3 regions of the Chryseobacterium sp. C39-AII1 genome follow, and region 2 is predicted to be linked to each of the others. Evidence: riboswitches for the same ligand, from Rfam matches in the RefSeq annotation. Region 2 holds a riboswitch; each other region holds the start of a gene.
The links. Region 2 has a riboswitch for S-adenosylmethionine ahead of ABEG63_RS14215 (alpha/beta fold hydrolase). Riboswitches for the same ligand answer to the same signal wherever they lie in the genome.
Positions count from the first base shown of each region.

Region 1: linked by a shared signal. The riboswitch ahead of ABEG63_RS17725 (TonB-dependent receptor) and the one ahead of ABEG63_RS14215 (alpha/beta fold hydrolase) in region 2 are both predicted to bind S-adenosylmethionine.
Region 3: linked by a shared signal. The riboswitch ahead of ABEG63_RS03345 (TonB-dependent receptor) and the one ahead of ABEG63_RS14215 (alpha/beta fold hydrolase) in region 2 are both predicted to bind S-adenosylmethionine.

Region 1 covers NZ_JBDFPQ010000014.1:64,852-76,060, reverse strand. The annotation lists gene ABEG63_RS17745 (prolyl oligopeptidase family serine peptidase) at 1-1,676, opposite strand, end outside; gene ABEG63_RS17740 (hypothetical protein) at 1,817-2,503, opposite strand; gene prfA (peptide chain release factor 1) at 2,579-3,664, opposite strand; gene ABEG63_RS17730 (amino acid permease) at 4,215-5,507, opposite strand; gene ABEG63_RS17725 (TonB-dependent receptor) at 5,512-8,076, opposite strand; SAM riboswitch class I at 8,172-8,278, opposite strand; gene ABEG63_RS17720 (alpha-amylase family glycosyl hydrolase) at 8,655-11,209, opposite strand, start outside.
Region 2 covers NZ_JBDFPQ010000009.1:65,991-77,199, reverse strand. The annotation lists gene ABEG63_RS14220 (ACT domain-containing protein) at 1-670, opposite strand, end outside; gene ABEG63_RS14215 (alpha/beta fold hydrolase) at 667-1,611, opposite strand; SAM riboswitch class I at 1,676-1,783, opposite strand; gene ABEG63_RS14210 (glucosidase) at 1,972-4,587, shown strand; gene ABEG63_RS14205 (T9SS type A sorting domain-containing protein) at 4,808-6,496, shown strand; gene ABEG63_RS14200 (OsmC family protein) at 6,571-6,990, opposite strand; gene ABEG63_RS14195 (DUF58 domain-containing protein) at 7,125-8,447, opposite strand; gene ABEG63_RS14190 (four helix bundle protein) at 8,498-8,848, opposite strand; gene ABEG63_RS14185 (MoxR family ATPase) at 8,928-9,872, opposite strand; gene ABEG63_RS14180 (DUF4350 domain-containing protein) at 10,105-11,209, opposite strand, start outside.
Region 3 covers NZ_JBDFPQ010000002.1:101,938-113,146, forward strand. The annotation lists gene ABEG63_RS03310 (heavy metal translocating P-type ATPase) at 1-1,107, opposite strand, end outside; gene ABEG63_RS03315 (transcriptional repressor) at 1,153-1,572, opposite strand; gene ABEG63_RS03320 (hypothetical protein) at 1,928-2,617, shown strand; gene ABEG63_RS03325 (hypothetical protein) at 2,663-3,274, shown strand; gene ABEG63_RS03330 (CPCC family cysteine-rich protein) at 3,375-3,629, shown strand; gene ABEG63_RS03335 (hypothetical protein) at 3,743-3,988, shown strand; gene ABEG63_RS03340 (RagB/SusD family nutrient uptake outer membrane protein) at 4,092-5,585, opposite strand; gene ABEG63_RS03345 (TonB-dependent receptor) at 5,602-8,511, opposite strand; SAM riboswitch class I at 8,595-8,692, opposite strand; gene ABEG63_RS03350 (type II 3-dehydroquinate dehydratase) at 9,093-9,500, shown strand; gene pckA (phosphoenolpyruvate carboxykinase (ATP)) at 9,646-11,209, opposite strand, start outside.

The DNA of each region.
Region 1 (11,209 bases), on a different contig from region 2:
TCCAAAACACCCACTCCCGGGAAAGCAACTTTTGCCAGATCAGGACGCATTGTCATCGTAGCTCCCACTAAAAGACCACCGTTTGATCTTCCCGACAACGCCATATATTCTTTTGAAGTATAGCCTTTAGCCTGTAAATATTCTCCAGCAGCAATAAAGTCATTGAATACATTTTTCTTCTGCATTTTCGTTCCTGCATCATGCCATTTTTTACCGTACTCCCCTCCTCCACGGATGTTTGGAACGGCGTAAATACCACCATTTTCCATCCAGATGGCATTTACCACAGAGAAAGCAGGTTGCAGACTGATGTTGAAACCCCCATAAGAATAAAGAATCGTAGGGTTTTTGCCATCCAACTTAGCCCCTTTCTTATAATTAATCATCATCGGAACTTTTGTTCCATCTTTTGAGGTATAGAAAACCTGCTCAGAAACATAATCTTCAGGATTAAATTTCACTTTAGGCTTCTGATACACCTCTGATTTTCCAGAATCTGCATTGAATTTATACGTTGTTCCCGGTGTAATATAGTTCGTGAACGAGAAATAAAGCTCCTTCTCTGTTTCCTTACCGCCAAAACCTCCGATATTACCTTTGCCCGGAAGCGCAATTTCTCTTACTAATTTTCCAGTCTTGTCATACTGTTTCACCTGATCAATAGCATCAATCATATATGTCGCAAAGAAATAACCACCACCTGAAGAAATTCCCAAAACATTTGGCGTTTCCGCAATCACATCTATCCAGTTTTCAGGAGATGGATTTTTAATGCTTGTCTTTACCAAACGCATATTCGGAGCATCTTTATCGGTAAAAATAAATAAATTATCACCTTCTGTATCTACAATGCTCGCATTGATGTCGAAACCTTTATTAATCTGAACGAAATCACCACCATTTTTCAGATCTTTGATATATAATTCGTTTCCGTTGGTGGCATTCGCAGCAGAAATAATTAAATATCTCTGATCTTCAGAAACCCCCGCGCTTAAATATCTTCTCGGAGTCTTTTCACCACCAAAAATCAATTGATCTGCTGATTGTTTTGTACCTAATTTGTGGAAATATACTTTATGCTTATCCGTCATTCCTGAAAGCACCGTTCCTTCTTTAGGTTTATCATAGCTTGAATAATAAAAGCCTTCATCACCTCTCCATGAAATTCCGCTGAATTTTACATCCACCAATGTTTCATCGATCTGCTTTTTAGTAATCGCATCAATAATGATGATTTTATTCCAGTCGCTACCGCCTTCTGAGATGGAATATGCCGCTAAATTTCCTTTTTTATTGAAAGATAAATTCGCCAAAGAAGTAGTTCCTTTATCCGAAAATTTATTAGGATCTAAGAAAACCTCCGTAGATTTTGTTTTATTGTTGGTTCTGTATAAAACCGACTGCGCCTGCAATCCGTCATTTTTATAATAATATGTATAATCGCCTTCTTTGAAAGGTGCTGAAATTTTTTCATAATTCCAGATATCTCTCAGCTGATCTTTGATTTTATCTCTGAAAGGGATTTTGGAAAGGTAATTCTGAGTGTAGCTCACCTCTTCATCCACCCATTTTTTAGTGGCTTGGGAATCATTTTCCAAATCCCTGAACGGATCGGCAACCGAAGTTCCGAAGTAGGTATCGGTTTGATTTCCTTTTAATGCTTTAGGATAATTCATTTTTTGAGAATAAAAAGTTGCTGAAAACAAAACGCCAGCCGTTAATAAAATAGGTCTAAAATTCATTGCGAACGATTTTCTCAAAAATACGCAAACTATCGGAAATAAAAAAAGCTACTGAAAACAGCAGCTCATTTTATTTAAGGTTTTATTTTGTTTGAATTAAAATTTTGAAAATAGAAATTATTCAGCTTCCACAACAATTCCTGAGGGCCTCCATTCCAGTAATAAACTTTATCATTTTTATAAATCTGATATAGATTAAATTTTTCCGAAAGAGAAAATTCTTTATTGGCACTCAATAATTGATTCGTTATATCTTTCAAGTAGATTTTCAATTCTTTAGCGCTGATTTTCTTTCCATTTTTAAGATCAATATTAGATTTATTTTCAGGAATTTTTACCATCACCTCATAATAAACTTCAGAAATATCCTGACTTTGAGAATAGTCATTTCGCATCGTTTCCATATTTTTAATAGTGTAACGCGCAGATTTAAATCTATCAAAAAGTGCATTGAAGTAATTTTTAACATCCGGCTCGCATTCTTTAGCTACATTTTCCGAAAATCCGGATAGAAACAGATTGGTCAGTCCTTTCAGTTCTTCATGATAGGCAGTTTTCATATCAACTTTATAGAGACCTTCCTCGCCAATAAAATTTTTAAGATAATCATTAAGTTCTACTAATGACTGATCGTTGTGCTTTACAAAAGCATTAAAATACAAATCAAATACTTTGTCAGGCTTTAAAACATTCGTCTGTGCCCTCAGATTCTGAACACAGATCAGTACTGTAAGTAACAGCACATTTTTGATCCATCCCATAGTTTATATTAATTCTCAGTGTTTAAGCAAAAAAAAGCTCTTGAATCTCAAGAGCATTATAAGTGTAATTTTCTTTTAAAAGTTTTCTTCTTCTCCTTTCATTTTTTCGGCATTTTCTGCCATGATTACAGCATCAATCATTTCAGAAATATCGCCATTCATGTACGCATCTAAGTTGTACATAGACTTGTTGATTCTATGATCGGTAACTCTTCCTTGCGGATAGTTATAGGTTTTGATCTTTGCAGAACGGTCTCCCGTAGAAACCATTGATTTACGTTGTGCAGCAATATCTCCCTGCACTTTCTGCAATTCGATATCATACAATTTTGTTCTCAACATTTCCATTGCTAGTTCACGGTTGGCTAACTGAGAACGTGCCTGCTGACAAACAACTACCAAGCCTGAAGGTTTGTGCGTTAACTGAACTTTTGTTTCAACCTTGTTAACGTTCTGACCACCAGCCCCACCTGAACGTGAAGTCTGCATTTCGATATCGGCAGGATTCAATTCAAAATCTACTTCTTCAGCTTCCGGAAGAACGGCAATTGTGATTGCAGAAGTGTGAACTCTACCTTGAGATTCCGTTTCAGGAACACGCTGCACACGGTGAACTCCGGATTCGAATTTCATCACCCCGTACACGCCTTCGCCTTCCACTTTCATGATGAGTTCTTTATATCCTTTTGCTGCTTCGTTAGAATCGGTTACTTCATGTCTCCAGCCTTTCGTTTTGAAATACATGGTGTACATTCTGTATACGTCTTCCACGAAAATTGCGGCTTCATCTCCACCTGTTCCTGCACGAAGTTCCACAATAACGTTTTTATCATCTGCAGGATCTTTAGGAATTAATAATACTTTTAATTCTTCCTCCAACCCAGGAATTTTTTCCAACGCTTCGTTTTTCTCGATTTTTGCCAGTTCTACGAAATCCTTATCAGATCCGTCGGCAATAATTTCGTCAGATTCCTCAATAGTATCCAACGCTCCTTTATATTGATCGTAAACTCTTACAATTTTCCCCAAATCGCTATATTCTTTGTTCAAAGAAGAATATCTTTTTTGGTCTGAAATTACATCAGGCTGTATAATAAGGTCTGCCACCTCATTATATCTTTGTTTTATAGCTTCTAATTTTGGAATTAATGATTTAGACATTATGAAAATTTTGTGGCTGCAAAGATACGGATTATTAATTCAAAACTCAATAACCCATCGCATTACATTATTCTTTCCCTTAAATTTTAGCAGTTTGTCATTCAGAACGAAGCGAAAGCGTAGTGAAGAATCTGTGTTAACGCGAGGTTCGCTAAGTTTTTATTTGAAATTATTGAGAATATTTTTTGTTCGCAAGGGCGTTTCACTCAGCAAATGACAGATAACTTTTAATTATTTATATGAAAAAAATCAACAGTTTTTTTGTCATTCTGGGAGAATCTAGGCTACATTATTATTTATATTGTCCTTTTGTCTTGAAACAAAAGAACGAAAAATTCAAGACTTGGAATCTGAATGCTAAAAATTAAAATTTAATCCTAAAATTCCCAAAACTTGCACGAATTCAAAATTAGTTCTTCGGTTCTGCATTTGTCTCGCGCTTCAAACAGTGGGAATTTTTTAACGGCTTAAATTTTAATTTTCTTAACGCTTCAGTTTCCTATGTCGATTTTAGGAACGTTAAAATTAAAAATCTACCCCATCCTCAAAATCAGCGAGATAGTTTTCTATCAATCAAATACAAAACAATTCCCAACGCTACAATTCCCAGTCCGATCAAACTTTCTTTAGGATTATGAATAAATGTGAAATACAAAATATACACGCTAAACAACAGAAAAACCGTTGGGAAAACGTAGAATAGGTTTGATTTAAATATTTTTCTATCTTCTTTTTTAATAAAATATGACGTAGAAATCGCCAAACTGGCAAACAACTGAAGAATGAAAGCCGTGTACACGAAAATTTCTTTGAAGCTCCCTGTCAGAATAATTAAAGTCGCAATCACCGCATGAGCGAAAATAGCCCGAACAGGAATTCCTTTTTGATTTCCGACCGACAATGATTTCCAAAGTTTATTTTCTTTAGCAAAAGCCTGAGTCAATCTCGAACCTACCCATAAATAACCACTGATGGTAGCAATTAACTGTAAAGCAATAAAAACATTGACTACTTTTCCGAAGGTATTTCCGAGCATATTATTCGCCACTTCACCCATTACATCTTCTTTTCCTGCCATTTGGGCTACAGGCGCGTGTTTCAGCATAATAAAATTCACCAAAAGATAGCAAACGGTTACGAAAACTGTTCCTACAATTAATGATTTTGGAAGATTTTTCTGAACATCTTTAATTTCTCCCGCAATATAAGAAGCAGAATTCCAGCCGGTATAAGAATAGGTAACAAAGACCAAAGACGTTGCAAAAGCAGGCAGCATCATTTCTTTTTTCCAGGAATCATCGAACAGAAGGCTGCTCCCGACACTTTCCGAATTTGAAAGAAAAACACCTAACGCAATTAAAATTATGATAAAAGCGATTTTAATGAACGTAAAAAAGTTATGAAACTTGCTCGACGTTTTTAAACTAAACGACAGAGAAGCCGCCACGAGAAAAATAATCCCGATGGCAAAGCCATTTCCGAAAGAAAATTGAAATGCTGAAAGGTATTTCGACATCGCCAAAGCCGCCAATGCCACCGGAGAAGAAAAACCGATAATCAGGGAAATCCAGCTTACTAAATATCCCAAAATTGGATGATAAGTTTCTTTCAAATAAATAAAATCCCCACCGTTTCCTTTGAAATAAGAACCCAATTCGGCATAACAAAAAGCTCCGAAAAGCGCTAAAATTCCTCCAATGATCCAAAGGAGGAATATGCTGTATGTATTCGTAATATCTGACAGCTGAAAACCCAACGTTGTAAAAATCCCTGTTCCGATCATATTCGAAACAACAATGGCAACTGCCGTTTTCCAGCCGATCTGATGTGACGTTGAATTCATTTAATTAAAATGTAAAATTAAGCCTTCCGAAGAAATAATTCCCCAATGTCCCCATCTGAACCGGAGCATATTTGAAAACACCATAATACGAATTTTCGTAGCTCTGAAGATCCGGAAAAACATCAAATAAATTATTCGCACCCACCGTAAGATTGATACTTTTGGTCAAATCATAACCTACACTGATATCGGTTACCACTTTTGGTGAAAATTTCTGTACGCCGCCGAAAGGATATCCATCTCTTGTTACCTGACCAAAATATGTATTTCTTACGAGAAAATTGAGTTTACCGATTCCATAATTCAAGCCTAATGTCGCTTTTGTTTTGGGCGATAAGGTTTCGATGATATTGATCTGATCCGGTCCGAAAAATTCGTCCTGCGGTGTTTGTAATCCTTGCGGAAAATGAAAATCGGTGATCTTTGTTTCCGTATAATTTCCTGCAAGATTGATATTCAGATTTCCGCCGCCTAATCTCCAGTCATAAGAAACGACCAAATCTACTCCTTTCGTTTCGGTATCGATGGCGTTGGCAAAAAACCGGGCACTTTCCACTTCATTTCCTTTGCCTACGACAGCGGGATCTTGCAATCTGTCGTCTGTAATATTACTCGTGATCACAATTCTGTCTTTCACGCCGATCCAATATCCATCTAGTGTAATAAATAATCCTTTTGCAGGTTTTAAGGTAAATCCAACACTTCCGTTGACAGATGTTTCCTGTTTTAATTTATCAAATCCAAGAACTTCAGCCGCTTTACTGTCATTGTTGAAAATTCCTTTTTTCACAATTCCGACTCCTGAGGTTGAAATATCTGCATAAGAATTATTGAAATATTGCTGTTGCAAAGATGGCGCGCGGAAACCTGTTCCTACTGCTCCACGAATCGCAAAGTTTTTAATGAATTCATATCGAAGAGCCAATTTACCATTCAGCGTATTTCCAAAATCTGAATAATTTTCAAACCTCAACGCTGCATCGATATTTAATTTTTTAGCTAAATCATAAGAAACATCTGCGTAGACCGCCGTAGAATGCCTTGATTTGGTTAAAGCATTGTCTGTCGAAAACCCGGTGAATGATTGCGCACCACCCGCCCCGACAACATTGGCTTCCGGAGTGGTTGGCGTTACAATGTTTCCAAAAATATCATATCTGGCGTAAGAAGCTTCTTCGCCGGCTTTAATATCATATTGTTCAAATCTGAATTCTCCTCCAAAAGCAAAATTGAAATTTTTAACACTTTTAGACACATCAAGATTGACGGTATTTTGAAGAAAACTATGAGCACCCGCGTAAAAACTCGTAGGTGAATTCGCTCCTAATGAAGCATTTAACGTGTTATCCACATTGTATTTAAAAGTATTGCTTCCGAACGTATTGCTGAGATCAAACTGCCAGTCGTTCAAATTATATTTCGCTCCAACTGCGTAAGAAATATCGTACACCTGAGAATTTAAAACCGCCTGAAAACCGTTGGGATAAATGGAATATACATTATTTGAAGTCTCACTCGGAAGCCTTCTAAAGCCATAACCCTGACCTTCTTTTATGCTGAAACCTCCGAATGAATAAATTTTAAAATGATCATTAAAAGGATATTCAGCATTCACAAATAACTGGGCTTGTTTAATTCTGGCATCGCCAATTTGGAAATTGAAATCGTCGCGGGACAAACCGTTTTTAGCAATCATCGCCTCATCGTATGCTCTGGAAATCTGAGCTCCTGTTCCTCCATCTGCAGGATCAGCAAATTGATAAGCAAAATAATTCCCATAATTTCCTGAAGCAATTGGAGAAACATTTGATAATGTAAGTCCGTTTGCTGAAATTACTCCATTATTATTAACAACATTTAAATTAGACTGATCATAAATTATCAAATCGTGATTCTGCGTTCTCGTTGTTTTTCCTCTCTGATTAAGCTGAAGAGATAAATTAATAAAGCTTTCCTCTTTACCTAGAGAAGTTCCGTAATTAACTCCTGCCTGATACGTTTCACCGTCGCCTCTTCCTGTAATTCCATAATTCAGTGTGGCAGAAGCGCCGATATCTTTTTTAAGAATAATGTTGATAACTCCGGCAATGGCATCCGAACCATATTGAGCCGCCGCACCATCTCGCAACACTTCAATCTTTTCAATGGCAATCACAGGAATCGCGCTTAAATCAGTTCCGACAGAACCATTTCCGACGGTATTTTGATAATTGACCAAAGAAGTCGTGTGCCTTCTTTTTCCGTTAACCAAAACCAGAACCTGATCTGGCCCCATTCCTCTTAAAGTAACAGGATCAATATGCTCGGTTCCATCAGATGCCGACTGTCTTACCGAATTAAAAGACGGAATGACATAATTTAATAAATCCTGAACGGTAATTTGCGGTGAAGATTTCTGTATCTTTTCGATATTAATGATATCTACCGGAACCGGAGTTTCCAGTTTTGTTCTTTTGGTATTTCGGTTACCCACGATAACCACATCTTCAATCTGTTTTTCCCTTTCCTGTTCCTGCGCAGAGATCATAATCGCGCCAAGCAATAATACAGAGAGGCTAAGCTTTTTCATCTTTTGTTTTTTGCAAAATTAATAATAAAACCGAACGGACAACATCCGCCAACAAAGACCGTCAAGAAAATGGAATAATATTTAGAATATTGTTTCACTTATCTTCCCCCAAATTGGGTTGGAATTAGCACCATTACCTGTTAAGAAAAGTCGGTTGCTAAGGTTTCACAGGGCCAAATCCCTCCACCTTTCTTGATAAATCTAGTGCAAAGGTAGACTATTAATTTTACATGGCAAAAACTTGTAATTATTCCATTAAAATTGGTTTTTCCACAATTGTGAATAAGATGTGGAAAACGTATTAATTAGCTATTGGCAAGGTGTTAGAAGCATATTAGTAAGCATAAAATAACTCTTAATAATTCTGTGGATAAAATATGAATAAGCCGTTCATAAGCTATTAGCAAGATATGAATAACTTCACTTATCAGCAGTGGTGAACTTGTGAATAACCTATTGATAAAGTCTTAACAACGCGTTTATAAACCTACTTTTCAACGTGGATAATATAGTAATTAACAAAAAAAAGAGGTCACTTTCCTGACCTCTTTTAGATTAATAACAGACTTATCCACACGTTATTTCACTATCATTTTTTGAATCGAAATACCCGTATCTGATTTTAAATGAACCAAATACGCTCCTGAAGGATAACCTACCTTCATCTCATGCGTTCCGTTTTCCTGAGTAAGTTTAAATGAATCCATCAACTTACCTGTCATGTCATAGATGAAAATCTGCCCGTTCTTCGCTTTGTTATACACCAATTTGATAAAACCATCCTTCACAGGGTTATCAGCAATCTGAAGCAGCAATCTTTGAGAAGCACCTGCATCGATTGTGGATAAACTTCCCGTATAGTTTCCAAATATTCTAAATTCACCCGGCTGAAGCGTTATCGGAGCCGTTGTGGAAGTAACATTCATAATGGTATTATCCATCAAATTTTTCCAGTCTCCAACATAAGGAAAATACGGAACCACACTTTTCGCCGTTGTATTATAATTTGCCAATACGACCACATTTTTCATTTCATTGTTTGTCAGAAGATTATCATAAACGTAAATTCTCGTTATCAAGCCATCCGGATCATTCGTCAAATTATTAGATTCTACTGTATAAGTTTTTGATTTGAAAACAGGATATGTATTTCTAATGTTGATAATTTTAGCCCAAATATCATAAACCGCCTTTCTATTGACACTTGTATCATAGTTTAAAGTAAATGCAATTGGTTTTTCATCGGTTCTGCAACCATTGTTGATAGATCCGTCTGCGCATCTGTTGATGCTGAATTCATACCCCAATTCACCAAACTGCCAGATCATTTTGGGACCAGGAATTGTAAAGAATGTAGCTCCAAAAGTTTTCATTCTATCAAGTGCCGTATTTAAGTTTTTAACATCATAAGAACCATTCACCGCACCATAGGCAAGATTTTTAAACATCAATCTTTCCTCATCATGACTTTCCCCATATCCAACCGCTCTCATTTGCGAAAAACCATGAAGCTCATGATCCATTCTGTCGAAATTGCTATTTTCCTTATAACCCATCGTATTTTGGTTATAAGAACCATTCTGATTATTCCACATCATTACACCCTTACCTTCCGATGCCTTATAATTAGCCCATTGCTGCTCTTCCTGATCGGTTCCCAAATGCTCAAAAATCATATAAGAATTCGGATCCAGCGCCCATTGTTTATCAGCATAATCTTTAAGAATATCCACTCTGTCCTGCTGATAAGCATTGGTACAGTTTTCATCATTTTCAGAACAGTTTTGAGTGAACCCTTTAGTCAAATCCCAACGGAATCCATCGATTTTATATTCAGTTAACCATTGCTGCAATGTTCTTTCAACGTAATATTTAGTCGAAGGACTTGTGTGGTTAAAATCATTAAATACATTATAAGAATGTTTTGGAACCGTATTAAAATAAGGATTATTAGCAGCCACATCTCCATAGCCGTCGCCATCAGGATCAACATTCCAAAGCCTTACCAACGGAGAGCGACCCGTTGCATGATTGAAAGCAACATCCAGAATCACTGCAATTCCGTTCTGATGACAAACATCTACAAATTCCTTGAATTTTTCCGGCGTTCCATACGCTTTATCTAAAGCATAATGAAAAGACGTATTGTATCCCCAAGACAGGTTTCCATCAAATTCCATAATAGGAAGCAGCTCGATTGCATTAATATTCAATCCTTTCAAATAAGGAATTTTAGCAATTAAAGACTGCCAGTTTTTTTCCTGAGTAAAATCTCTTAGCAACAATTCATATACCACAAGATCTTCCTTTGCGGGACGCTGAAAATTAGTCATTTGCCAGTTGTAAGCCGTTTGACCTGTTTTAAACATTGAAACCTCAAAATCCTGTCCAGCAGGGAATATTGGTAAGTTCGGATAAGTAGTAGCCGAAATCCACTGATCGTCATAAGAAGATAAAATCTGTGGTGAATAAGGATCGGCCACTTTTTTCAAATCATTAGTTCTATACTGGAAAGTATACAGTTGCTGAGGAGTCAGCCCGTTTAATTCAATCCAGTATAGATCAGGATTTGTTGTATCTCTTTTCATTAAATAAGCATCATTTACCGTCCAATTATTGAAACTTCCGATTACGTGAACGAAATTTTTAAATGGCGCATACAAAGCCAATCCCACCTTGGTATTATCTGTAGGGTTGTAATTAATTCCCTGTCTTATCCATCCCGGAATTGCTTCAGAAACCACATTTCTAGGAACTTGTAAAGTAAATGTTGCATTTTTAGATGAAGAACCTTCCGTAGCAATCAATTCCATATTAGCATCTCCCGTCACAGTATAGGTGTAAGAATAGGAATTGAAAGGAGTTGTTGTAGAATTTACAACCGTCCCGTTGGCTTTTAGCTGGAAAGTTGAATTCACATTGGTAGTTGCTGTAATATTGATTGAATTTCCTACAGGAACTGATGTCAAGCTATTTGCAAGTGGGTTGGTAAGATTTAAATTTAAAACTCCAACATTCACAAAACTATCTCCTGTTTGGTGCCCTCCCGTTTTATCTTTTAACAAAAATCCGAATCTTCCGATTCCGGTTCTGTTATAAAAAGTAGTTGGCGTAAAAGTTAAGGAATATGAAT
Region 2 (11,209 bases):
TGGAATCGGTTTGAGAATAATTTACTTTTTGTCTCCAGTCGCTTCCAAAACCGCCTTTGTTCAAAGCCATTTTCTTTGAATTGGCAATGGCTACGATTTTCAGCTGCAATCTTTTACGTTTCAGAATATCGTGTTCAGAATCTAAAATCTGTTCTACCAACGTTCCGCCCACATTTCCATGACCGATTAATGCTAAATGAACAACTTTCGGTTTTCCGTAAATTTCAGTTTCAACAATATTTTTTGCAATTTCTGTCTGATTATCGGTTACCACGATGTTTACTCTTCCCGCCGAAGCAATTTGATTCAACAAAAGAGGGAATATTTTATTTCTCTGAAGTTCAGAAAGTATTTTGCTATAATTTTCCGAAACGAAACCAATCACTGCAACATTACTTATATTGTAAATATTGCTTACTGCCCCGTTCGATTTTTCTTTTTTAAATTCTTCCTGCAGCACACGCACTGCATCTTCCGCATCTTTTTCATCTACCAAAACAGAAATTCCGTTTTCAATAGCCTGCTGAGAAATTACGCCAACGCTTATTCCTTCTTCATTTAATACTTTGAAAATTCTGGAATCGATGCCGATGTGTCCTAAAAAGTCTTTCCCTTCAAAGTTGACCAGCGCTTTGTTTCGATAAATGTTTATAGTATCTGATGTTGTCATATATTCAGAATAAGTTTTATGATATTATTTAATTGTTTATATTCCATTAAAAAAGCGTCGTGCCCATGAATTGAGGTGATCTCGTGATAAAAAACATTTTCCTTTTTCTTTTTCAGCTTTTCAAAACACCTTCGAATTTCAGAAGCCGGGAAAAACAAATCTGTATCTACAGAGATCATGTGCATTCGTGCCTGAATTTTTTCCAATTGAGATTCATCAACATTCAAATTCATCAGTAAATGATTCATCAGCTTGTAAGACTTTAAACTAAATCGTTCGTTTAAAGAATTTCCGTGATAAATCAGCCAATCTTCTGATTCCAATCTTTGTTTTTCCTGATTGTATTTATTTTGAAATCTATCATTTAACGATTCCGGTGTTCGGTAACACAACATGGCATGAATTCTTGCTTTTTGCAAAGGTTCATTTTCTTGATTTAATAAAAATTTCTGAACCAGACATTGTGCGTGGAGCCAATCGTGGGTTTTATAATCACAGGCAATAGGAATGAAAATTTCGGCAAGATTTGGCTTTTTCACCAGCATTTCCCAACCGATTCCTCCTCCCAAAGAGCCCCCAATAATGGCGTATAAACTTGTAATATGTAAACTTTCAAGCCCTTGTAAAAAGATATTAGCAATATCTGAAGGCGTGAAATCTTCGTATTCATCAATTAAAAAATCATCAAATCCGTTTCCGGGAATATTGAAGCACAGAATCGTATATTTATTTGTATCAATAACCTGACCTTCACCAATTAATTGTTTCCACCAGCCTTTATCACCGGAAACATTAGAATTTCCCGTTAAAGCATGATTAACTAAAATGATAGGTGACGAAAACAAGTCTTGCCCGAAAAGCTGATAGCTCAACGAGATATGATATTCCTTACCGGAATTTGTTTGATACGAAAGATTAATATAGTTTAATTCTGTTTTCAATTCTATTATACTTTTTGATAATACAATTGAAAATGCCACAGGAAATGGCTGAAAAAAGATTCAGTAGTTATCTGTCCAAAATAATTTTGGTAGAACGTAGCACCTTCTTCGCTTGCGCAAAGGGTTGCTAAGGTTTCACAGGGTCTAATCCCTCAACCTTTCTTGATAACATTTTCAATATTTGAATGATCGAATGGTGCAAAGATAAAACATTTCTTTTAAATATTTATAAAAATTTAATTTAATATTCGAAACACTGATAAACAAAAGGTTTCCACTCCAATATTAACTATTTTTCAGATTAGGGAAGTTGGAATTTTTTATCAAAAAAACTAACTTCGTATGGAAAATTGATGAAATATGATTGCCGAAAAACAAAGATTACAAGATAAAAACTGGAAAAACTGGGGACCTTACGTAAGCAACCGCCAATGGGGAAATGTACGGGAAGACTACAGCTCCAACGGCGATGCATGGAATTTCGCCAATCATAATACTGCCGAAAGCTATGCCTATCGTTGGGGTGAAGAAGGCATTGCCGGAATCTCTGATGTGAAGCAGCTTTTCTGTTTTGCCCTTTCCTTCTGGAATAAGAAAGATAAAAGGGTAAAAGAGCGATTCTTCGGGCTGAGTAACCCTCAGGGAAATCACGGAGAAGACATTAAGGAAATTTTTTATTATCTGGATAATACGCCTACCCATAGCTATATGAAGCTGGTGTACAAATATCCTATCAACGCATTTCCCTATGATGACATTCGTGCCGAAAATGCCAGAAGAAGCAAAAAAGAACCTGAATACGAGATCATCGACACAGGAATTTTTGATAACGATGAATATTTTGATATTTTTATTGAATATGCCAAGGCTGAACATAATGATATTTTAGTTCGCGTTACGGTTTGTAACAGAAGCCAAATTGATGCACCTATTGTGGTGATCCCGACGATTTGGTTCAGAAATAACTGGAAATGGGGCTATAACACGTACAAAGGGCAAACCAATGCTGCTCAGGAAGGTTGTATCAATATTAATCACGACAGTATTTCCATCAAAAAACTGTATTCGCGAAATATGAATGCGGAAAGTGTTTTCTGTGATAATGAAACCAATGCTCCGAAATTATATGGTTCCCCGTATCCCGGAAATACCTATTATAAAGACGGAATTAACGATTATATCACTTACGGAAGCAATACCGTAAATCCTGAAAAAAGAGGTTCCAAAGCTTCATTTATAGTAGATGAAATAATTGCTGCAGGAGCATCTAAAACTTTTGATTTCAGATTGTCGCCCGACGAGCTGGATGATCCTTTTTCTCAGTTTGATGAAATTTTAAACAACAGAATTGATGAAGCCAATGAATTTTATAATGAAATTCAGAATGATGTAACGAACGACGATGAAAAAAATGTACAAAGACAGGCTTTTGCAGGTTTACTTTGGAACAAACAGTTTTATCATTACAACGTAGGAAAATGGCTGAAAGGTGACCCAAATTACGAAGCTCCGAGAGATTTCAACAATTATGTAAGAAATACAGAATGGAATCATCTTCACAATAAAGATATCATCTCAATGCCCGATAAGTGGGAATATCCTTGGTATGCTACCTGGGATTTGGCATTCCACTGTGTTCCGTTTGCGATTATTGATGCTGAATTTGCGAAAGGACAGCTCCTTTTATTAACAAAGGAATGGTATATGCACCCGAACGGGCAGCTTCCGGCTTACGAGTGGAATTTGAGTGATGTCAATCCGCCAGTTCATGCTTGGTCTTGCTTCAGAGTTTTTAAAATTGACGAAAAGCAAAACGGAAAGCCCGATCTTTTATTCTTAGAAAAAGTTTTCCAAAAATTATTGCTGAATTTCACTTGGTGGGTCAACCGAAAAGATAAAAACGGCAAAAATATTTTTGGTGGAGGCTTTCTTGGGCTTGATAATATCGGTGCATTTGACCGAAATACAGTTTTACAGGACGGACAACACCTTGAGCAAGCCGACGGAACGAGTTGGATGGCCATGTACGCGCTGAATATGATGCGAATTGCAATGGAACTAGCTCAATATTATCAGGTGTATGAAGATATGGCGATCAAATTTTTTGAGCACTATCTTTATATTGCCGAAGCGATGGAAAATCTGGGTGATGGAAAAGAGGGTCTTTGGAACGAAGAAGACGGATTTTTCTATGACGTTCTTCAGCTTGGGAATGGAGATAGCGTTTCCTTACGATTGAGAAGTATTGTAGGATTAATTCCAATGTTTGCAGTAGAAATTGTAGACCATCATTTATTGGAAAAAATGCCGAATTTCCAAGCAAGAATGGAATGGGTGTTAAAGAATAAGCCTGAACTAACAAAGCTTGTTTCGCACTGGGATGAAGAAGGCCATGGAAGAAAACACCTGATGAGCATTCTTCGTAAAACACGTTTAACCAAAGTATTAACAAGAATGCTTGACGAAAACGAGTTTTTAAGTCAATATGGAATTCGTGCGATGTCGAAGGTGTATGAAGAAAATCCGTTTGTATTTTCAGTTCATGGTAATGAAAATGTGGTTTATTACACGCCTGCAGAAAGTGACAGCCGAATGTTTGGCGGAAATAGCAATTGGCGCGGGCCGATTTGGTTCCCAATCAACTTTTTAATTGTTGAAAGTTTGCAGCGTTTTCATTTTTATTACGGAAACAGCCTAAAGGTGGAATTACCAACCGGAAGTGGTGATAAGAGAAATCTTGATGAGGTTGCTCACAATATCAGCAACAGATTGTGTTCTATTTTCTTAAAAGACGAATTTGGACAAAGACCTTTCAATGGTGGAAATGCTAAATTTAATTATGATGAAAATTTTAAAGATTACATTACTTTCTTTGAATACTTTCATGGAGATAACGGTCGCGGGGTCGGCGCTTCCCATCAAACAGGATGGACGGCAACGGTCGCCAAATTGATGAAACCAAGATTAACAGTATAAGTATGAGCCTCTTTTTAAAGGGGCTTTTTTTTATATCGAATTTTAAAATTTAAATCGAGTTATTATAACATTGTTTGACTTTACAATAATTCAATAAAATACAAATGATTTATTAGCCATTCAGCTTATATAATTAAAATTTAACATCAATTTAAGTTATATATTGAAATATTTACATGAAAACGCTTATATTAGCGCTATAAAACTAAAAAAGTATTTTATGAAAGGAAAATTACTACCTCTTTCAGGCTTACTTCTTACCAGCCTGTTTATCAACACCATGAAAGCTCAGGAATATCAACCCATCGGAATCCAGTCAGGATTTAATGCTGATGTGATTGCTAACGGTGTTGGAGCCGCTTCTACTTCAACAAGTACCGATGTAGATGGTGTGAGCTACGCCTTTATTTCAAGAGATTTTCAACTTACTTCAAGCAGTACTGCACTTACGTACGGTCTTCCTATAAGCGGAAACTTTACTTCCGCAGTAGCTTCAACACCGGGATTGACTTATCAGTTAGCTTCTTACAGCTCAAACAATTCTCTAAGATTAGAGGCATCAGGTGATTCAGGAACATTAATATTTGCAACTCCTCTTAAAGCGATAAGCCTTTATATGTTGGCAACAGGAGGAAGTGGTGCTTGTACGGTAGACGTTACGGTAAACTTTACCGATAATACCACACAAACCCTTAGCGGAAATAGTATTGCAGACTGGTACGGAGGCACCAACTATGCTATTCAGGGAATTGGCAGAATTAACTTAAACAACAATGTACTTGAATCAGGAAGCGGAACGAATCCTAGATTATATCAAATTCCTTTAGCAATTGACGCTGCAAACCAAAACAAGGAAATACAAAGTGTTACGGTAACAAAATCCGGAACAGGAGGAATTCCTAATATTTTTGCGTTTTCGGCAGACGCTTTCAACCCTTGTCTCGCGCCTACCAATATTTCAGCAACCACAACGCCTACAAGTGCTACCGTAAACTGGACGGCGTCTGCGAGTAATCCATCTTCAGGATATCAGTACTATTACAGCACTTCGCCAACTCCACCTACAACTACAACGAATCCTTCTGGAAGTGTAGCAGCAGGAACTACGTCTGTTACTTTAGATAACTTAACAACAGGGCAAACCTATTATTTTTGGATAAGATCAAATTGTGGAGGTTCATCATATGGATTCTGGAAGTCACAATCATTTACAACTGGTGAAGTTCCTGTAACATTTACATTAGGAGACATTAATACAGAATATGTTGGTGATAATAATCCTACCAATACTTCTACATCCAGTTGCCCAGGAACTCTTACGGTTAACGTACCGACAGGTTATAAAATAAAATCTACAAAAGTTTCATATACCATGACCGCGCAATCTGGAGCATGGATGTCTGAACAAAGAAGTCTTTTGGTATGTACTACCAACGGTACAGCAGAAACAGATGTGGCAGCGGGGGTAAGCAGCAACGCAGGAACATATTCTTACAATAGATCAGATTTAACATTGGCAAATGGTCTTACAGGAGCTGTTAATTTTGAATTGAGAGCATGGAGAAAATGGGGTGGAGAAAACCTTGGCTGTGATGCATCTTATAATAAAGTAAATGATGGCAGCTGGAAGGTAACTGTCATTTTAGAACCTCTTAATTTATCTACAAACGAAGCAAAAGCAGAGAAGAAAATTGCAGCATTCCCTAATCCTTTCACAGATGTTTTACGCATCGAAAAATCTGAAAATGTAAAACGTGCAACGCTTACAGATCTTTCGGGAGTAACCGTAAAAGTAATCGACAAACCTTCTTCAACATTACAATTAGACGGAATAAAAACAGGCGTTTATATTCTATCATTGAATTTGAAAGACGGTTCTGTTCAAACACAAAAAGTAATCAAAAAATAACCATAAACTTTATAATTAAACAGAAATGCCGGACAGTAATTGTCCGGCATTTTTTTATATTGAATTTAAAAAAATTAAACTTTTTCTCCGTTCACAAAAACTTCGTACCCAATTTCTACATTCGGTTCTAAAGTTTTAGAAACAGAACAATATTTTTCGAAAGACAACTGAGCGGCTTTCTGGGCTTTTTTAGGATCAATATTTCCTTCCAGAAGAAATTTTACATTAATTGCCTTGAAAGGCTTTGCATCTTCCACCTGCACTCTCTCCCCTTCAACCTCAGCTTTGAAATCTGTAATTTCCTGTCTTTGCTTTTTCAAAATAGAAACCACATCTATCCCACTGCATCCTGCAACTGCCATCATCACACTTTCCATTGGTGAAACACCTTTAGCTCCCGGCTGCGAAGTATTATCTAAAAGAATTGAATTTCCCTGAGAATTGGTACATTCAAACAAAAAATCATCGTTGATTCTATTAAGTGTTATTTTCATTTTTGAAATTATATTTAAAGTGCTTCGACAGACTCAGCATGACATTCTAATTAACAGTTTTTAAACAGCAAATTTTTAGCGATGTCATGCTGAGCTGAGTCGAAGCATTTATTGTTAATAAACCTTTTGCAAAATTATAAAATTCCTCTCGCTTTTATCTCCAGATATTTATTGATAACGTCGATATTTAAATTTTCAGGGAGCGTATACACCGTATAAATACCGTATTTACGAAGTTCCTGAATAATGAGTTTCTTTTCAAATTCAAATTTTTCAGCAATAATTTCATCATAAATTTCCTGCATACTTTCAGAGTTTTGATGAATCAACGTTTGCAATTCCGCATTTTTAAAGAAAACAACCACCAGCAAATGATTTTTGGCAATTCCGCGAAGATATTTTAGCTGACGGTTTAATCCGTCCAGTGTTTCAAAATTGGTAAAAAGTAAAATCAAACTTCTCTGATTGATGGAATATTTCACATCCTGATACAATCTGTTGAAATCACTTTCAAAAAAATTGGTATTGATATTATAAAGCGCCTCAGAAATTTTCTTCAATTGTCCCGATTTGTTTTCCGCCGCAATTTTATTCTCCGTTTTCTTTGAGAAAGTCATCATTCCTGCACGATCTCCTTTTTTCAGGATAATATGTGATAAAGCCATTGCTGCATTGATGGAATAATCGAGCAAACTCAATCCTTTAAAAGGCATTTTCATCGTTCTTCCCGTATCGATCAACATAAAAATACGTTGTGATTTTTCATCCTGAAACTGATTTACCATCAAACGATTCGTCTTGGAAGTCGCTTTCCAATTGATGGTTCGGATGTCGTCGCCCGGAACATATTCTTTGATCTGTTCAAATTCCATCGTGTGACCCAATTTGCGGATTTTTTTGATTCCGCCTAATAGAAATTCACTCTGAACAGCCATCAATTCATACTTTCGAAGATGAATAAAAGACGGATAAGAAGCTAAGCTTGCATCTTTCTGAAACCTGAATCTTTTAGAGACCAATCCAATCGGCGATTCCACATAAATATTGAGGCTTCCGAAACTGTATTCTCCTCTTTCTTTCGGTTCTAAAATATATTGGAAATACGTATTTTTTCCGGAATCGATTTGTTTTGAAATGACAAAATCCCTTTTCTGAAACTGAAACGGAATTTCATCAATAATTTTAACATTAATCTTAAACCCGTAATTATTTTTAACATCAACTTTCACCGGATTTTCATCCCCATTTGATAATTTTTCAGGTAAAATTCGCTGCGCTAACACCGCATCTTTCGGTCTAAACAACAGTAAATAATCTACCATCGCCGCCAAAAAGCACAACAGCAAAACGATATGAGCGACCCACATCAAAAAAGAAAAGAAAAATGCAAAGACATATAAAATCCCCACTCCGATGAGTGTGAAGAAAAAACGGGTATTGATGTATAAGTTTTTCATTTATATAGGTTGCAGGTAGAAGATTTTAGGTTGCAGTTTTTATGAGCGTTTTATTTTAGAGAGTTAATAAGTCCGTTTAACATTTTCGAAATTTCGATAATATCATTATTTAATTTTAAACATTCTTCTTCATTTAAAAATTTGAGGTTCTTAGAAATAATTAATTGAGTTTCAACTTCCGCACAGCTTCCTCTTGAAATTTTTAAAAACTGTAAATAATCAGGTTTACTTCTTCTGGAATTTCCTTCAGCAATATTGGATGGAATCGAAACGGAAGCTCTTCTTACTTGAGATTTTAAACCAAAGGTTTCATCTTTAGGAAAGGTATCAGTTATCTTGTAGATTTCGGTTACAAAATCAATAGATTTTTGCCAAACTAAAAGTTCTTTAAAATTAGCCATATATAAAATTTTTAAACACAGAATTGCAAACTATAACCTAACACCTCTAAACTGCTACCTGCAATCTAATAACTGCAACCTACCTCGGAATCTCTATTCCCTCTAAAATTTGTCTGATAATTTCGTCTGCGGTTAAGCCTTCCATTTCTCTTTCCGGCGATACAATTACTCTGTGTCTTAAAACCGCGTAACTTGCCTCTTTGATGTCTTCCGGCGTAACAAAATCTCTTCCTCTTAATGCCGCAAAAGCTTTCGATGCCGTTAATAATGCCAAACTTGCTCTTGGTGAAGCCCCTAAATATAAGAACTGATTTTCTCTGGTGTTAATGATGATTTTTGCAATATATTCCATCAACTGAGCTTCAACAATGATTTCTTTTACCAATTGTTGATAACTTTTAAGTTGCTGTGAAGAGATCACACGATTCACCACTTCTGTTTTATCCTCTTTTTTACTTTCGTGTTGATTTTTGATGATGGCAATTTCCTGCTCAAGATTAGGATAGCCAACATTTATTTTAAACAAAAAACGGTCAAGCTGAGCCTCAGGAAGTCTGTATGTTCCTTCATGTTCGATTGGGTTTTGTGTTGCCACCACTAGAAAAGGCTCTTCCATGATATAACGCGTTCCATCCATCGTGATCTGGCGTTCTTCCATCACTTCAAATAAGGCTGCCTGCGTTTTTGCAGGCGATCTGTTAATTTCATCAATCAAAATAAAATTTGAGAAAATCGGACCTTTTTTAAACTCAAATTCAGAATTTTTTACGTTAAAAATTGAGGTTCCCAGAATATCAGAAGGCATCAAATCTGGTGTAAACTGTATCCTGCTGAAGCCTACATCAATTGTTTTCGCGAGTAACTTCGCCGTAATCGTCTTTGCAACTCCCGGAACGCCTTCAATCAAAACATGACCGTTGGATAAAAGAGCTGCCAAAAGATGTTCGACCATATTTTCCTGACCGACAATTACTTTTGCAATTTCCGTTTTTACTTTATCCAAACTCGTACGAAGTTCGATCATATCAATCCTTGACTGAAATTCGTCTTCTTTTTTATTGAATTGAATAGAATTTTGATCTTCTATATTTGGGTTATCAAAGTTTTCCATATAATATAATTTAACAATTTATCAATGTAACATTTTACCAATTAACAGAGAATTATTACAATGATATTTTTAAATACTACCTATTCATATAATTGGACTTTCATCCAATTCTTTTTTTAAGTCGTCCCTTCGGGACTCTCCTTTATTATTTTAGAATCTCATCTAAAATTTTATTCATTCGAACCAGATCTTCCTGCATTACATTTGCATAACGATCCTGACCTTTTTTAATCAGATCAATCGCTTCCTGAATAAGTTCGATTGGTTTTCCTGTTTTCAGCTGAAGTTTTTTCACAAACTCTTCATCTAAATTTTGGGTATCAATCAGCAAATCCATTCTCACTTTATTAAGGAAATATTGCGCTTTTTTCGCCATCATATCATGAAAATCGCCTTCCTGAAGATAGAGATTGCCAATACTTTTCACAAAATCTACCGAGGTATTTTTCAGCGGTTCTATCTTTGGAACAATACGCTGCTTTCGTTTCGCATTAAAGAAAATAAACAGCAATAATCCACCTAAAAACACCCACCAAGCATACTTTAGCGCTGGATTTGAAAGAATAAACCGCATGAAAAATCGCGATTCACTTGTTTTACCTTTTACAAACCAAAGCGTTTCTTTATCGTCAAGATACGAAAAAACATCCTGCGTATATTTTATATTTCCGGGCTTCAGCAAATAATAATTGGTGATGAAAAGCGGTTCGCTGTGAACATAAATCTTCCCTTTTCCGAATTTCACTTTTATAAAATTAGCCTGATCCTGATTATTTTTTTCAACTGCTTTTCCTAAGACTTCAACATTGGGCTTAATATAAGTAAAACCTCTTCCTGAAGGAAATTTATCGAGTTTTATAAAATCATTCCGGAATTTTTTATCCGTAAGTTTTAAAACATTTTGCTCTTCAAACGAAATTTCAGAATCATAATATCCGATGCTGTCTGAGATCTCTTTCGGAATATCAGAAACCATTATCATCGCATCCGAACCTTTTGAAACTTCACTTAAAATTTTCGACCAAGATTCGCTGTCAATATCGCTTTCAATAACTAGAATATTATGCTTTTCTTTTGTATGCTCGTTATAATAATCAAATGGCGATTGATCTATTTTTACGATTTTATTCTTAAAAAGCCCTTTCACTTCTTCATTAAAAACAAAGAGTCCGAAAGGAGATTTTTGAGTAACATTAAAGTTTTTTCGCCAATCTACAACCTCCTTTTTATTAACTTCAAGCAATGCCAGA
Region 3 (11,209 bases), on a different contig from region 2:
TACTTCCTGAACTTTAAAAACGCCTTCCGTCATGGTTCCGGTTTTATCCATTACTACATTTTGAATATTGGCTAAAACATCCAGAAAATTACTTCCTTTAAATAAGATTCCGTTTCGGCTTCCCGCTCCGATTCCTCCAAAATAGCCTAAAGGAATAGAAATCACCAAAGCACAAGGACATGAAATTACCAAAAATACCAATGCTCTGTACAGCCAATCTCTGAATTGATAATCAGAAACAAAAAAATAAGGCAACAATGTAATTCCAATCGCTAAGAAAACCACAATCGGGGTGTATATTTTAGCAAATTTTCTGATAAAAAGCTCGGTGGGTGCTTTTTGGGCAGTGGCATTCTGCACTAATTCTAAAATTTTACTCAGTTTGCTGTCTTTGTAAGCCGTTGTCACTTTTACCAGACTTACTGTATTTAGATTGATCATTCCTGCGAGAACGTTTTCTCCTTTTATCTTCGTATCGGGTTTACTTTCCCCGGTTAAAGCAGCGGTGTTGAATGAAGCATTTTCAGATAACAATTCGCCATCCAAGCCTAGTTTCTCTCCTGATTTTAACTGAATGACTTCTCCGATATTCACTTTTTCGGCCTTAACTGTCTGTGGTTTTCCGTCTTTTATAACGGTAACCTCATCGGGACGCTGATCGAGTAAAGATTTGATATTAGTTTTTGCTCTGGTAACTGCAATCGCCTGAAACACTTCACCTACAGAATAGAAAAGCATCACCGCTACGCCTTCCGGATATTCGCCAATAGCAAAAGCTCCAACAGTTGCGATACCCATCAGAAAAAATTCAGAAAAAACATCCCCATTTTTAATGCTTTCAAAAGCTTCTTTTAAAACAGGCAAACCTACAGAAATATAGGCTACGAGATACCAAACCAGACGAATCCAGCCGGTAAACCAATCGGGTTTTATATAATTGTCTAAAGCGATTCCAATTAATAACAAAGCAAAAGAACCCATCGCAGGAAGAAACATCTGAAATGTAGATTTATCTCCTACATCATGCGAATGCCCGTGATCATGATCGTGGCCTTCGTGGTTGTGGTCATGCTTTTTTTTAGGTTTTGTACTGCAACATTCTTCCATAACTTAAATATTTTACTCAAAGTTAAGGCGAAACCCAATGCAATACTATTGCAAACTTTCGAGACAGTTTTCACAGATTCCTTTTGCAAAAAGTCTGATTTCATCGATCCTGAAATTGGTCTGAATATTTTCAGGAACCGAAATATCTTCTTTACAGGTGGTCTGTTTGCAGATTTTACAGTAGAAATGAAGATGCCAGTCTTTGTGGGTACTTTCATCACAACCATCGTGACAAAGTTTGTATTTCGTCGTGGTATTTTCCTGAATTCCGTGAACAATTCCTTTTTCTTCGAAAGTTTTCAGTGTTCGGTAAATTGTAGTTCGGTCTGCATTTTCAAAATGATTTTCAATTTCAGACAAAGACAGCGCGGCTTCCTGAGAACTTAGAAAATCATACACCAAAATCCTCATGCTTGTGGGTTTTGTGTTTTTGTCGATCAGCTTATTTTCGATGTCTGCTTTCATGTTGCAAGGAATTTTGGTATAGTAAAGGTAAGAGTTTTTAACAATTAAGTTAACATGATATGAATATGTAATCGTAATATAAAAATCTCTTGTTCGGGAAATTATTTTTTTATAATTTCGCAGCAGAAACACAAATTCTACCCATCTCTACCCACTTTTAAATTTGCTTTATTTAAAAAATAAGCTGATGCTGCATTTGATAATTAGTATACTTCCTTAAACATCTAGGGATATAAATAAAAAAATAGGAGCTCACGCCCTTACACAAGGTTTCCTTGCCACAGTACAAGGAGGAAACTTTTGGGGTGGAGCACTAAGTGGTGCATTTGCCAGTGCTTCTGGTGATTTGCTGGGTATGGCAACAGATAACTTAGGAGCTAACAATATATTAAGAAGTGATGCATTTGCATTATTTAACGGAGCTGTTAGTGGTGGTGTGGGTTCTGTACTTGGAGGTGGAAACTTTTGGATGGGTGCAGGCCAAGGATTGGTTGTTACTGCTTTTAATTTCTTGGCGCATAGAATTGATATTACTAATAAAATACGAACAAGAATTAATAAATATTATAATAATACTAGTGTAGCAGATGCTTCAGTAAAGGAAATTTTTTTAAATGATCTATCACAAATTTTTCCAGAGATTTATAATGTAAGTGCAAAAAATTTTGCTATAGCAAATGAACAAAACTTAACCGACTTTAACAATAATACGGGAACAGATTACGTACTTAAGGATAACAAGTTATTAAGCAACGGAGGAACTGGTGATCCTGTAAACGGAGGAACATCTATGGGAGATGGCATCGTTTTAATTTCTCCACATCGAATGAGAACAGCATTAGGCTTTGCTGCAACTTGGTATCATGAAGGAATACATTCTATACATACAGTTACAGGAATGTATCAAGCTTGGAAAGCAAAATACGGAGTAGCAGAAGCTACCAGAATAACTGAATTTTATGCTCACAGTATGACAGATGGAATATCAGGAGTAAATATGAAATTTTCCGCTGCATTCAGTAGCAGATATTATCCATCAATATAATATATTCAATCACTATTTTCATCATTTTTAAGACCCTAGAATAATATGAAAAAGATAGCACTAACTTTATTTTTAATCATAAATAATTTAAATTCACAAATTTACAATATGAATGTAATTACTAAAAATATTGAAGATAAACATCTCACAGTAAGAATTAAAAACAATAGTAAAAAAACATTATTGCTTTATAGCGGATTATTTGAGACTAATTTTAAAATAATAGATAATGATGGTAAAGAAAATATTGGAGAAGTAACAAGTATATACTCAGGAGAAGATTATCTAGATTATCAATTTGACTACAGTAAAAGTTTAATAAATAAAACAATGAAAAAATATTCCTTATCTTTTAGAGAAGCGATATTATATTTACATTATAAAAACAAATACATATTAATTCCATCTAATTGTACAAAAGATATTGACTTACCAATAATTACTAATAGTAACACAATGGAATATAAATTAGATTCTACAAAGTCTTACTTTTTATCTGCATCTACAACATTTTCTGCAGAATACATTCCTCAATATGTAAAAGATTCATTAATGTCTGAAAATATAGAAATTATAACTCCTAAAATTAATTTCTGTAAAATAAACGTCAATATAAATAAGTTCTTTAGAAAATATAAGGATCACTATATTAAATAATAAAAGGCAACCTTTTTACTACTCTATGATATGCTAAAATTTATTTTTAAATCATTCTTACATCCTAAATAAGTTATTATTTATAAGCGATTATAATCATATGGAAACTAAAAAATATAGTAAATTCTCGTGCCCATGTTGCGGATATCATACTCTTGAATACAAGGCTGATAATACGTTTCAAATATGTCCGGTATGTTATTGGGAAGATGATGGAGTACAACTTCATGATATTGATTATGATAGTGGAGCAAATAATGTAAGCTTAAGAGAGGCAAAAATTAATTTTAAAAAGTATGGCGCGATAGAAAAAAGATTTATAGAATTCGTTAGACCTCTTTTAAAAGAGGAATAATATTACACATAAAGACTTTCCGAAAATTTTGGATAGCCTTTTTTATCAGAACAAAATAATCTCTTTAAATTTATATTTTATTTAAAATCGCTAAGATTATTCAAACAATGAAAATGAAAATAACAATCCATAACTGCAGCGACGAAAAAATGTCTATAATAAAAGAACCTGAAGCTTTAGAAGCATTTATTGAACCTAATAATGAAATAAAAGTTGAGACCAACGAAGAGGAAGAAAACATCTATCTAAATGTGGGTAAAAATGATGATGGAACTATTTACGTTCAAATTTGGGATGCTCTAAAAACACGATACAAAATTTACCACCAAGGCAAAAATATGTTTGAAGATTACTTATAGGTATACAATCTTTAAGTGAATACTTTCATTTATTACATCACTAATCATAAAAAAGGCTGTCCTCTAATTAGGGCAGCCTTTTTAAAAATTTAAAAAACTAATCCTACAAATTCGGATTATTCTCCACTTCCTTCTGTGGAATCGTGAACAAATAATACTTGCTATTCGGAGCAAAAGAAGACTGATCAGGAAAAGCATAAATCGTGTGCCCTCTTCCGGCAACATTTTTCACTGTTCCGTCGGGCGTGGTGATTTGTACCTGAATCGAAGAACCATCTGCATTGGTAAAAGGTTTTCTTATGACTGTTCCCTGCGTTCTGATGATGTCGGATAAAGAAAATCCTTCGCCGAACAATTCTTTTCTTCTTTCAATTAAAACCTCTTTAATCACATCATTTTGAGCTAAAGAACCTGAATATTGATTAGCATTTCTCGCCGATTTCAATTGGTTTAAAACAGTTACTGCATTGGTTACATTTCCATTTTTGGCTTCGGCTTCGGCTTCAATTAAGTACATTTCGGCCGCTCTCATATAGACGATATCGGCAATTAAATTGGCTTTAAATTTAAATTTAGCATATCTCAAGAGCCCTTCCCTACCCGGAAGTCCGTCCCATGAAAAGAGAGAATAACGAATATCATTGGTATCAAACAAATCTTTAAAATAAGGATCTGCCATGAAGCTGTAATAATAACTTCCGGAAGACGAAACATCTAAAAAGTGGAAGGCATAACTCTCGCTAGACTGCTCTTGCGTTTGCCCGTGACCCCAAATCCATTCTCCGTTGCTGATGTCGTTGAAACCTTCTTTATATTTTTCAGCAGTCATTAAAGCATACCCGTTTCTTGCTACTTTTGCGGCAGCGGCAGCTTTTGCCCAATCTCCTGTATTCAGATAGGTTCTTGCCAACAATCCGTTCACTACCGATCTGTCGATTTTATCTTTATTGTTTCTCGTGTAATTTTGAAGCAATTGATCTGCGTCTGTTAAATCACTTTTAATCAGCGTATAAATTTCTTCTAACGTTGCTCTTTTATTCGGCTTAGATTCAGTAGTTGTAGGTTCTGTATAGATTGGAGCGGTTAATGCTGTTTTATCTTTCAAATAACTAAACTGATAAAAACTCGCCAAATTCAGATAACAAAAAGCACGAAGCGTCTTTGCCTGACCTTTTACCTGATCTTTTTTTGCCTGACTTCCCTCTGCCACATCAATTCTGGTAATCACATTATTCATATTATTAATGGTAGAATACAGCAAACTCCAAATGAAAAGAGCACGACTTCCGGTGTTATTACTCAAATCTGAAAATGTATAAGCCGTTGGAAACCCGTATTTATTGGTTAAAACCGCCACATCACTTCCCATCGCATCACTCGTTCTCAGTACGGTTGAATATCCGATGTTGGAATATGTTGTTCCATCATCATTAAATTTCGCCCAAGTTCCGTTGATCACCGTTTCGGCATTATCAGCCGTTTTAAAAACTTCTGCTTCGTTAGCCTGATTGGTCGGCGCCGTTTCCAACTCGCTTTCACAGCTCACCAGAGATAAGGTCGCGATAATGGCAAAAGATAGATATTTTATTTTTTTCATTGTTTTAATTTTAAGATTAAAGAGTTGCCTGAAGTCCGAAAGTGATGGTTCTCATCGCCGGATATCTGTAATACGTTGTTCCATCCAATGATTGCTCAGGATCCATTCCTTTATGTTTGTAAAACGTGAGTAAATTTTCCCCCTGAACATACACTCTGAAGTTTTTCAAGCCCAATTTTTCAAAATAATTCGATGGAAGTGTGTATCCGATACTTACATTTTTCAATCTTGCATACGTTGCAGAATATAAAAATCTCGATGAGGTTGAAGTCCAGTTATTGGTTGTTGTGCTCAAAATAGGAACATCCGTATTTGTATTTTCAGGAGTCCATCTATTGACCATTTCAGCACTCCATGCACGTCCTGCCAAATTTCCGTTTGACATGATGGAGGTATAATCGGTATCCAAAATCTTTCCTCCCAATCTAAAAGTCAGTAAAGCGGAAAGGTCGAAGTTTTTGTAATTCAAGCTTGTCGTTAATCCACCCATTAACTTCGGAAGTGCCGAACCCTGAATTTCTCTTGCCGCTTTAGCGTATTCAGAAGTGGTACCTTCCACCGTTTGTCCGTTGGCATCTGTTGTAATTGTTTTCCACAAAGGTTTTCCGTTAGTTGGATCCACGCCTACCCAAGTCGGAAGATAGAAATCGTAAACCGAACCACCCACAGTTAATAATTTTGTTCCGCTGATGATAGAAGGCTGAGGAAGTTTTGTGATCTTGTTGTTTAATGTACTTAAATTTACATCAACATTCCATTGAAAATCGTCGGTCTTTACAGGTGTTGTGAATAATGAAAATTCAAAACCGGTATTCTGCATCGTTCCGATATTTGCCTGGAATCCTGTAAATCCTAAAGACGGCGCCAAAGGCATTTCAAAAAGTAAATCCTGACTTTCACGCTTGAAATATTCTACATTACCTTTAATTCTGTTGTTCAGAATCGCAAATTCAAGTCCGATATTTAAATTAAGATTCGTTTCCCATTTCAAATTTGGTGTCGGAAGACTGCTTGCAACGGTTCCTGCTTCTCCTAAATTGTTGTAAAATCGATATAAACTCTGATAAGCATAATAGGTTTTAAGCTTGTCATTTCCCTGACCTCCGTAACTTGCACGTAGTGTCAGCTGATCGAATATATTTAAATCTTTAATAAAATCTTCACTCGACGCTTTCCACGAACCACCGACAGACCAAAACGTTCCCCAACGGTTATCTTGAGAAAATCTCGAAGAAGCATCTGACCTTACCGATCCTGAAATGAAATATTTATTCTGATAATCGTACTCCGCTTTACCTAAGAAACTTAGCAATCCCAACTGATCGCTGTTTCCTGTGAAACCACCCAATAAAGCTGCAGCGTCTGGTTCATAATAATACGGAAGTGAAAACTGAGATCTGTTTCCGGAAATCGTCTGATATTCATAATGATAAAACTCCTGCCCTGCTAATAAATTCACGTGATGCTGACCGAATTTTTTATCATAAGTTAAAATATTACTTGTGGTATAAGAGAGCGTTCTGGAATTTGTTTTAGTGACCGAACCGCCAATTTCAGTTCCTTGCCCTAACAGAGAATTAGTGTAATAATGACCGTTATAATTCACCAAATCAACTGAAAAACTAGTCTTAAATTTCAATTCTGGCAAAAACGTAAACTCAGCAAACCCCTTTCCTGAAAAGTTATCTTCTCTGTTTTCGTTTTTATCTAAAGGTAAAGTTGCTGCTAAATTCTGATTTTGTAAAGCGCTTGTTGGTCTGTATTTTCCGAAATCATAAATATAATTTCCGCCTGCATCCAATTTATAACTTCCATCTGTATTTCTTTCATAGTAAGGATAAAATGAAGGAATAATACGCCCGACATTGATAATATTTTCAGAACTTGAATCCGAAGAAGCGGGAGCCAATTGAACGCTGTTGGTAAAGCTTAAATTCGCACCAACATTCAGCCATTTTTTAACTTCAGAATTTAATTTTAATCTTGTACTGTATTTTTTGAAACCAGATTCTATGGCAATTCCTTTATCATCAAGATACCCTAACGAGAAATAGTAATTACTTTTTTCGTTTCCGCCGCTGAAATCCAAATCAACCTGATTTCTAGAAGCCACACGCTGAAGAACATCTGCCCAATTGTCATTCCACAAAGCTTTTGCACCTGCTAACAATTTTCCGTCTGTTCCTACAGGTTTTGCAAAACTGGCTCCGTAAGGATTGATTCCCAAAGCATTCACCAAACCGTCTGTTGCCATCTGAGCCGCCTGCTGTGGAGCAATATTATTCGCAACATAGCCGTTTCTCATTGCCTCCCAATACAATTCAAAATACTGATCGGTATTTACCTGAGCATAATCTTTCACCGCTCTCGAAGAAAAACCCTGACTGATATTAAAATTGATCTTTGATTCTCCTTTTTTACCCGATTTTGTCGTAATGATGATTACTCCGTTTGCCCCTCTCGAGCCATACAAAGCACTTGCAGAAGCGTCTTTCAGTACACTCATCGATTCAATATCATTTGGACTGATGGTGTTGATATTTCCATCAAAAGGAAGTCCGTCTACCACATACAAAGGATCGCTTGAAGCACTTATTGAGCCAATCCCACGAATACGAACCGAAGCTACAGACCCTGGCTGGCCAGAAGCACTCACCGCTTGAAGCCCGGGAACCTGACCTTCCAAAGCTTTTGTAATATTGGTAACCGGTCTGTTGTTAATTTTATCACTGGAAATTGTGGAAACCGAACCTGTATAGCTATTTCTTTTCGCTTTTCCATACGCCACAACAACTACTTCGTCTATCTCTTTTTCCTTCAGGGTATCTTTTTTTATTTCCTGACCTTGTACTCCGATAATTCCTAGGAAAAATACCGCGACAGGTGGAATCCAAATCTTAGAATTAAATGAATTTTTATTAATCATAATCAATTTTGTTTAACATTAATTAAAAATCAACCTTTTACAAAAAAGACAACAACAAGCACCAATAAGTAGGATTAAATTATTGCTTATCTTTCCTTTTTAAGGCTGAATGTAACACCTTGCCCAAAGCAGGTTGTTAAGATTTCATAGGGTCAGTTCCCTCCATCTTTCTTTATAAGCCGATCGAAATATGGTTGCAAATCTAAAAACAAATAGTCTACAAAACAAGTAGACTTTAAAATTTTTGATTATAATTTTATGAAAATTAAGTTAAATTTATTTTAAAAACCACCAAAATAGACAGTTATACAAATTATTAAATTTTCAAATATGAGAAATATCATTAAAAATAATACAATGGATAATTTTCCCTTTAGACTACATTAAACTCAAAATGTAATACATATGACCATCGTCACTTCGAGTAGATTTTTACAAAAAAAATCGTATCGAGAAGTTTTGCTGTGGAAATAGAATTTGTGTTTCTGTTCACTGGTTCTCGATACATTTTTATCCGCTTCGCTGCGAAAAACACTCGAAATGACGGAGAGAAATTCAAAAAAAGTTTTTAATTTTATGTTATGAAAATTTTAATTGTAAACGGTCCTAATCTTAATCTGTTAGGTACGCGAGAACCAGAAATTTACGGAACGGTAACGATGGAAGATTATTTAGAAAAATTACAATCTGAATTTTCTACGCATGAAATATCTTATTATCAATCAAATATTGAAGGTGAATTGATTAACCGTCTTCAGAAAGATGATTTTGATGCTTTGGTAATTAATCCGGGAGCATTTACGCATTATTCTTATGCCATTGCTGATTGCTTAAAAAATATTCAGAAGCAGAAAATCGAAGTTCACATCAGTAATATTTACAAGAGAGAAGAATTTCGTCAGAAGTCTGTGACGGCAGCAAATTCTGATGCCGTTTTATCCGGTTTTGGAATGGATGGATATCGATTGGCAATTTTGAGTTTGAAGTAATAGAAAATGCTTCGACAGGCTCAGCATGACAATTCTAATACTAACTGTGTAATTATTTAACACTCTATTTTTAGCGATGTCATGCTGAGCCTGTCTAAGCATCTCAAGCATAAAAAAAGCCTCATCACTGATGAGGCTTCCTAATTTAGTTAATTGCTTGTTGCTGTAACTGAGGACCCGAAGCAATAAGCTTTTTACCCTCTTCGGTGTTACAATATTGTTCAAAGTTTTTGATATATCTTGAAGCTAAGTCTTTCGCTTTTTCTTCCCATTCAGAAACTTCGTTATATGTATTTCTTGGATCTAGGATGCCTTCAGAAACGTTTGGTAATTCTGTAGGAACTTCAAGATTCATAATTGGAATTCTTGTTTTCGGAGCATTTTCAATAGATCCATCGATGATAGAATCAATGATTGCTCTTGTATCTTTCAAAGAAATTCTTTTTCCTGTTCCGTTCCAACCTGTATTTACCAGATACGCTTTAGCACCATGTTCTTTCATTTTACCGATCAATGTTTTTGAATACATTGTTGGGTGCAATGTTAAAAACGCTTCACCAAATGCAGGCGAGAATGAAGGCTGAGGTTCTGTAATTCCTCTTTCTGTTCCGGCTAACTTTGAAGTATAACCGCAAAGGAAGTGGTATTGTGCCTGATCTTCATCCAACACAGAAACCGGAGGCAATACTCCAAAAGCATCTGCAGAAAGATAAACAATCTTGCTCGCGTGTCCTGCTTTTGAAGGCAAAACAATCTTATTAATATGATAAATCGGATAAGAAACTCTCGTATTTTCTGTGATAGATCCGTCTGTATAATCAGTAATTCCGTCGTGAATCACTACGTTTTCAAGAAGTGCATCTCTTTTGATCGCTCTGAAAATATCCGGTTCTTTTTCTTCAGAAAGATCGATTACTTTTGCATAGCAACCTCCTTCATAATTAAATACTCCATTGTTGTCCCAACCATGCTCATCATCACCAATCAGATATCTTTTCGGATCTGCAGACAAAGTAGTTTTTCCTGTTCCTGAAAGACCGAAGAAAAGAGCAACATCTCCTTCTTCACCTACATTTGCAGAACAGTGCATAGAAGCCATCCCTTTCAAAGGAAGGTAATAATTCATCATGGCAAACATCCCTTTCTTCATTTCTCCACCGTACCAAGTTCCTCCAATGATCTGAAGTTTTTCGGTAAGGTTGAACATCACGAAGTTTTCAGAGTTTAATCCCTGCTCTTCCCAGTTCGGGTTTGTAGTTTTAGATCCATTGATTACTGTGAAATCCGGTTCTCCAAAGCTTTCCAACTCATAATGAGAAGGACGGATGAACATATTCGTAACGAAATGTGCCTGCCACGCTACTTCAACGATGAACCTTACTTTTAATCTTGTATCTGTATTCGTTCCGCAGAATGCATCTACAACATAGATTTTTTTAGCATCAGAAAGTTGGTTCAGCACTAAGTCTTTACAAGACTGGAAAATTTCCGGAGATGTTGGCAAGTTTACTTTACCGTCCCAAAAAATCGTGTCTTTTGTAACATCATCCTGAACTATGTACCTGTCTTTAGGTGAACGACCTGTGAAAATTCCTGTTTTTACTGATACTGCACCAGATTCCGTAAGCTCAGCTTTCTCAAAGCCCTGATTTTCAGGAGAAACTTCAGCCTGATACAATTCTTCATACGAAGGATTATAAATGACTTCA